DNA from 3 places in the Pseudomonas sp. C9-3 genome. Region 3 is predicted to be linked to each of the others. Evidence: riboswitches for the same ligand, from Rfam matches in the RefSeq annotation. Region 3 holds a riboswitch; each other region holds the start of a gene.
What was found. Region 3 has a riboswitch for cobalamin ahead of RS899_RS30515 (CbtB domain-containing protein). Riboswitches for the same ligand answer to the same signal wherever they lie in the genome.
Positions count from the first base shown of each region.

Region 1: another riboswitch for cobalamin. It lies ahead of cobO (cob(I)yrinic acid a,c-diamide adenosyltransferase); the one in region 3 lies ahead of RS899_RS30515 (CbtB domain-containing protein).
Region 2: another riboswitch for cobalamin. It lies ahead of RS899_RS02905 (TonB-dependent receptor plug domain-containing protein); the one in region 3 lies ahead of RS899_RS30515 (CbtB domain-containing protein).

Region 1 is NZ_CP135919.1:4,265,195-4,267,438, reverse strand. It holds gene RS899_RS19540 (MlaE family lipid ABC transporter permease subunit) at 1-197, opposite strand, end outside; cobalamin riboswitch at 328-552, shown strand; gene cobO (cob(I)yrinic acid a,c-diamide adenosyltransferase) at 830-1,441, shown strand; gene RS899_RS19530 (cobyrinate a,c-diamide synthase) at 1,470-2,244, shown strand, end outside.
Region 2 is NZ_CP135919.1:645,631-647,874, reverse strand. It holds gene RS899_RS02905 (TonB-dependent receptor plug domain-containing protein) at 1-1,199, opposite strand, end outside; cobalamin riboswitch at 1,447-1,653, opposite strand; gene RS899_RS02900 (VOC family protein) at 1,713-2,141, opposite strand; gene RS899_RS02895 (class I SAM-dependent methyltransferase) at 2,202-2,244, opposite strand, start outside.
Region 3 is NZ_CP135919.1:6,631,324-6,633,567, forward strand. It holds gene cobW (cobalamin biosynthesis protein CobW) at 1-529, opposite strand, end outside; cobalamin riboswitch at 631-825, opposite strand; cobalamin riboswitch at 886-1,097, shown strand; gene RS899_RS30515 (CbtB domain-containing protein) at 1,204-1,389, shown strand; gene RS899_RS30520 (CbtA family protein) at 1,551-2,244, shown strand, end outside.

The sequences.
Region 1 (2,244 bases), 2.4 Mb from region 3:
AGTGCGGCGCCGGCGGTATCCAGCGCGCCAAGGCCGGCGAAATCCAGCTCGGCGGGGGACTCGGCGTTGCGCTGGGCGGCGACCTGGGCTTGCAGCGTGGTGAAGTGCGCGAGTGTCCAGTCGCCGCTGATGTGCATCAGGGACGGGGTCGCGGAGGTGTCGAGCTGAAGCTGGCCGGGTTGGGCAGTCGTCGTCATGATTCGCATTCTAGCGAAGTTGAGCGGCCTGACCACTTGACTTGTGTGACCCTTTTTAGAGCCCTGGCGGTTCTACGGGTGGGCCCCGGCGACAGTCTGTTCAATTGACGCCCCAGCCCGCCAGCCACTAAGCTGCGCGCCTGCTTCAGGTGCCCGCGGCGCAAGTCGAGGGTGAAACAGGGAAGCCGGTGAATTCGATGATCAATCGAGCATTCCGGCGCTGCCCCCGCAACGGTAAGCGAGCTTCGAACCGCATCCGCCACTGTGCCACTGGCATGGGAAGGCGCGGTTCTTTCGGAAACGCCAGGCGCTTCCACTCGCAAGCCCGGAGACCGGCCTGCTGCATCGCATGGCATCGCGGGAGGCGCTGCCGATCGTCGTGGCGCTCCCTGGCGCCGCGCGTTCGATGTCCTCCGCCTGCCCCGACTGGTCAGTGCCGCGCGGGTGAGAGCGGCGGAGAATCCTTCAGGTGAATTCCCTGTTTCCCAAGCCGACGGCTTTCGCGCCGAGCGGCTTTTACCGCATGGCGCCGACGCATGCCGGCGGTTCGTTCCTGCCCATCCCATTCTCCGCTCGCTGCCGCCCGGCCAGCGAGCTGGCGCCTGCGCGCTCCCTTTCTAGAGGCAAACCCCATGACTGAATCCCCTGAAAAGGACGAACGCCACCGTTCGCGCATGCAGCGCAAGAAATCGGTGATCGACGAGAAGATCGCCCAGGCCCAGGGCGAACGCGGTGTGTTCCTGGTCAACAGCGGCAACGGCAAGGGCAAGAGCAGCTCGGCCTTCGGCATGGTCGCCCGCGCGCTGGGCCACGGCATGAAGGTCGGGGTGGTGCAGTTCATCAAGGGGGCTGCGACCACCGGCGAGGAGGCGTTCTTCCGCCGCTTCCCCGAGGAAGTCAGCTTCCATGTCATGGGCGAAGGCTTTACCTGGGAAACCCAGGATCGCCAGCGCGACATCGCCAAGGCACAGGCTGCCTGGGATGTGGCACGCCAACTGCTGAGCGACCCGCAAGTCGGCCTGGTGGTGCTGGACGAGGTGAACATCGCCCTCAAGCACGGCTATCTGGAGCTGGACACCGTGCTCGCCGACATTGCCGCCCGCCCGCCGATGCAGCATGTGGTCGCCACCGGCCGTGGCGTGCAACCGGCCATGGTCGAGGCCGCCGATACCGTGACCGAGATGGGCCTGGTGAAACATGCCTTCAAGGCTGGCATCAAGGCGCAGAAAGGGGTGGAGTTCTGATGCATCCCGTTGTGGCGGAGCGCGCCCGATGACCTCTCGCCAATGCCCTGCACTGCTGATCGCCGCTCCCGCCTCCGGGCAGGGCAAGACCACCGTGACCGCTGCCCTGGCGCGCCTGCACACGCGCCTCGGGCGCAAGGTGCGGGTGTTCAAGTGCGGCCCGGACTTCCTCGACCCGATGATCCTCGCCCGCGCCAGCGGCGCGCCGGTCTATCAGTTGGACCTGTGGATGGTCGGCGAGGGCGAAAGCCGCCGGTTGCTCTGGGAGGCGGCCGGTGAGGCCGACCTGATTCTCATCGAAGGCGTGATGGGCCTGTTCGATGGCTCGCCCTCGGCCGCCGATCTTGCGCGGCGCTTCAACGTGCCGGTGATGGCGGTGATCAATGGCCAGTCCATGGCCCAGACCTTCGGCGCGATGGCCGTCGGCATGGCCACCTACCAGAGCGACCTGCCGTTCTCCGGCGTGCTCGCCAACCGCATCGGCAGCCAGCGCCACCGCGACCTGGTGCGTGACAGCCTGCCGGAATGGATTCGCTGGTATGGCGCGCTGCCGCGCGACACCGAGGTCGAGTTGCCCAGCCGTCATCTCGGGCTGGTGCAGGCCGACGAACTGGCCGACCTCGACGCACGCCTGGACGCCGCCGCCGATGCCCTGGCCGCCAGTGCCAGCACCGAGTTGCCGGCGCCGGTGAGCTTCGCCGCGCCCGAACCTCGTAGCGAGTCTTCCCGCCTCGACGGCGTGCGCATTGGCGTGGCGCGAGACAACGCCTTTGCCTTCCTCTATCAGGCCAACCTCGATCTGT
Region 2 (2,244 bases), 680 kb from region 3:
TCGTTGACGAACAGCTGCTCGGCAGTGGGCAACTTGAAGGCCGTGCCGAACTGGCCGCGCAGCTTGAGTTGCTGGGTTAGGTCATAGAGCGAGGTCAGCATCCACACCGTGGCGCCTTCGCCGCCGGAGATTTCCTCGCGGCGCACGCCCAGGCTCGGGTGCCAGTCGGGCAGCGCGTCGATGCGCGGGCGCAGCTGGGCGTACAGCGCATGGGACTCGGCCTTGTCGTTGTCGATGATCAGCACATCGTCCTGGCCCTTGTACCACTGGTTGTCGCTCCCGAAGACCAGCTCGTGACCGCCACCGAACCTGGCCTTGCCTTCGAGCTGCGCCCCCCAGTCGGTAAAGCCCCAGTAGTCATTGTGATTGAGCACCTGGGTGCCGCCGCCCTGCAGGTTGTAGACGCGGTCGTAGCGGGTATCCCAGTCGTTGATGTGGGTCTTGGCGAACCAGCTGAAGTCGTCGTTGACGCTCTGCTGGAAGGTCGCCGTGGCGATCTGTTGCACGCGGTTGTTGCTGGTGTGGTGGTTCGATGTCGGCCGGGCGAAGTCCAGCTCGGCGTCGGCGTACTGGTAGAACAGCTCCAGCCGCGAGGCATCGCCGATGGCCTGGATGGCCTTGGCGCCGAACACGTTGACGTCATAGGAGCGGCGCTTGTCGCTGACGGTGTCAGTCATGTCACGGTCGCGGTACGGCTGGTAGCCGTCGGAGCGGTTGTGGCTGACATAGGCCATCAGGCCGAGGTCGCCCAGGCCGTTCTGCACGATCTTCTCGGCGCGGGCATCGCCGCTGCGGCCCTTGAACGTATCCAGGCCCAGGTTGACCTCACCGGACGCCTCGCGCGAACGCGCGCTGCGGGTGACGATATTGATCAACCCGGACACCGCCTGGGTGCCGAACAGCAGGCCCTGGCCGCCCTTGAGCACCTCGATGCGCTCCACCGCAGTGGTCGGCAGGGTATCGATGTAGATGCCGCCGTAGAGGCGATTGTTCAGGCGCACGCCATCCAGCAGGATCAGCGTGTCGTCGTTGCGCCCGCCCAGCAGCGAGTAGGTGCCGTAGTCGAACGGGCCATTCTTCGGCGCGACGAACAGGCCGGGCACGTACATCTGCAGCACGCGGGTGATGTCGGCACTGGGGCCGGCGCGCTCGATCTGCTCGCGGTCGATGACCTCCAGCTTGCTGCCGTAGCGAGCCATGTCGGCCACCGTCGTGGACTCCACGGAAGGCGCGCTGACGATTTCATCCGCCAAGTCGAGGGGAGCCGCCACAAGCTGCGAACTCAGGGCACAGAGGGAGAGAACGGGAGTCCAGCGCAAGGCGCGCCGGGAGTTGGAAGCAGGAGAATACAAGGTGATCGCCTCGAAATCGGGATTTCGCAGGCGGCGCAGCGACACCCGGAACGAGCGCGCCCCGGGAACCGGCTCACGCCCGCCCACCGCGGGTTTGCCAAACAGGTTCCAGGCCGGTCTCCGGGCTTGCGAGGGTCCTGGGGCATCCGCCTTCCCATGCTTGCGCACAGTGGCCTAGTGGATGCTCCGCTCGCTTACCGTTGCGGGGGCAGCGCCGGACTGATCGCACGAAGGCGACGCACCGGCTTCCCGTTTCACCCCACGCACGGCGGCGGGGGGCACCTGAAACGGGGCGCATATCAACACTTGCGATGGGAAAGCGTCAAGCTCGGGGCTTGCGCAGGATGTTGCAGGGCGGCGTCAGTGCCAGGGATCGTAGGTGCCGAAGCTCCAGATATGCCCTTCCGGATCACGACAGGTGAAGCCCTGGCCGCCGTAGTCTTCGTCCTTGATGTCGATGACGATCTGCGCGCCGCCATCCACCGCTGCGCGGTACAGCGCTTCGGCATCCTTCACCACCACGTAGATGCTCTGGGTGCAGCCGCCGATCTCGTCGGGCTGGCGCATCAGGCGGCCGTACTCGTTGTCGTGCAACGAGCCGAGCATCACCAGGCCGCTGCCGTCAGCCAGCGCCAGCTGCGCGTGGGCGATTCCGCCGTGGTCATCGGCAACGACCAGTTGCCGCTGGAAGCCGAAGGTGGCGCACAGCCAGTCGATGGCCTGGGGCGCATCGCGGTAGCGCAGGCAGGGAATGACGCTGGGGCGGACGACGGAGGCGGGCTGGGACATGGCGATCTCCGGGGCAGGACGGGCGCAATGCTCTGAGCATAGTCGGCCGTTTTTCGCTCTTCAGCGCTGCGCGGCGACCAGCAGCAACATCGGCCGCTCGCGT
Region 3 (2,244 bases):
GGTCTTCGAAGAGTTCGTGCAGCGGCGATTCGTGGTCCAGGTTCGGATCCTGCTTGCGCTGCTCGTCCACCTGCTCGGGATGGGCGGCAAAGGTGCCGGCGGCCACGGCCGGGCTGTCGACCACGGTGATCACCGCGTCAACGGTGCAGGCGTTGCGGATTTCCGGCCACTGGAAGGCTTGCACCAGCGGCTTGGGCAGGGCCAGGCCCGAGGTCTCGATGAGAATCTGATCGAGGTCGCCACGGCGCGCCACCAGCTCGCGCATCACCGGGAAGAATTCTTCCTGCACGGTGCAGCACAGGCAGCCGTTGGCCAGCTCGAAGACGCGGCCGACCGCTTCTTCTTCGCTGCAACCGATGGAGCACTGCTTGAGGATTTCGCCGTCGATCCCCAGCTCGCCGAATTCGTTGACGATCACCGCGATGCGGCGACCTTCGGCGTTATCCAGCATGTGGCGGAGCAGGGTGGTCTTCCCGGCGCCAAGGAAGCCGGTGACGATGGTGACGGGGAGTTTGGCCAGGGTCTTCATGCGCGCCTCGTGAGCAGGATGCGGTGCGAGAGGGCGGATGAAGGGCGCGCGCGCGGGTTCGCCGCGCAACGAAGGTCGCCACCGGATCACCCCGCCCGGTTGTCGTGATACTGCTCGAGGCAGGTCTCCTGGCTCACAGCCCTCTTGAGTTCTCTCGCCTTCCCGCCGTGGCCGGCAGTGGCTCGTGAAAGAACAGGCTGTTCACAGTTGCGGGGGCAGCCGTGGCGCATCCGAAGATTTCCACGTTCCCTCTTAGCTCCGGCCAGCGCCGGAGAACCTCGAAGGGAGGAAGGCTACGCAGCGACGGCGGGGCGGTCAATCGCCGGGGATCGGTTGACGCTTGCAGGGCTTCGTGGTCAGCTAGCGCGGTTTCAGGTGTCTCGCGCCACGCGCGCGAGGTGAAACGGGAAGCCGGTGCGTCCGCAAGGACCAGTCCGGCGCTGCCCCCGCAACGGTAAGCGATCGTAGGGTCATCAGTAGCCACTGTGCTCCGGCATGGGAAGGTTGACCCGCTTGGCCACTGGCCGACATCGCAAGCCCGGAGACCGGCCTGGAATTCTTCGTTTTTGGCAAACCCGCGGTGGGCGGGCGCAGGCCGTGGCGCGGCCGTTCCGGCGCGTTCGAATGCGTTCAACCTCTGCGTTCTCTTACTTTGATTTCCAGAGGGAACGTTCATGTCCAGCAGCACCCTGACGCACGCGTCGAGCACTTCCATCCCCCTTTCCAAGCGCATCAGCCTGGCCGTTGGCGCCAGCCTGCTCGGTGCGCTGCTGGTGTATTTCGCCGGCTTCTCGCACATCGATGCGGTGCACAACGCCGCCCACGATACTCGTCACAGTGCGGGCTTCCCCTGCCACTGACGCTGTTCTGAGTCCAATCGGCTGCGCGTCGGCCAGGCAGCGTTGGAGAATCGTCGTGGACTGCTCATTGACTACAGTCAACTCTGCGTCCCCGGCCCTCCGCCTTGCCTGGCTCTAGCTCGCTCGATTTGAGAGTTCGGAGAAGGAAAAGGAAAGAGCAAATGATCAAACGTATCGCCCAGACCGCCGGTTTCGCCGGTCTGATCGCGGCGCTGGTGCTGACTGTGGTCCAGTTGCTGTGGGTATCCCCGCTGATCCTCAAGGCGGAAACCTACGAGAAAGCCGAACCGGCTGCCGCGCTGGTCGAAGAAAACCACGAGCACGCCCATGAACACGCTGCAGGCGCAGCGGCCGCTCACGAGCACGACGCGGAAGCCTGGGAGCCGGAAGACGGCTGGCAGCGCATCCTCTCCACCACTGGCGGCAACCTGGTGGTCGCGGTGGGCTTCGCCCTGATGCTGGCTGGCCTGTTCACCCTGCGTGCGCCGGGCAAGACCTCCGAAGGCCTGCTCTGGGGCCTGGCCGGTTTCGCCGTGTTCACCCTGGCGCCGTCCCTTGGCCTGCCGCCGGAGGTGCCCGGCACCGCCGCTGCCGATCTGACCCTGCGCCAGACCTGGTGGATCGGCACCGCCGCTGCCACCGCTGGCGGCCTTGCGCTGCTGGTGTTCGGCCGCAACTGGGCGCTGCGTGGCATCGGTATCGCCCTGCTGGTGGTGCCGCATGTGATCGGCGCGCCGCAGCCGGAAGTGCATTCCAGCCTCGCGCCGGAAAGCATCGCCCACGAGTTCATCGTCGCCTCGCTGATCACCAACGCGGTGTTCTGGGCGGCCCTGGGCCTTGTCGCTGCCTGGTTGT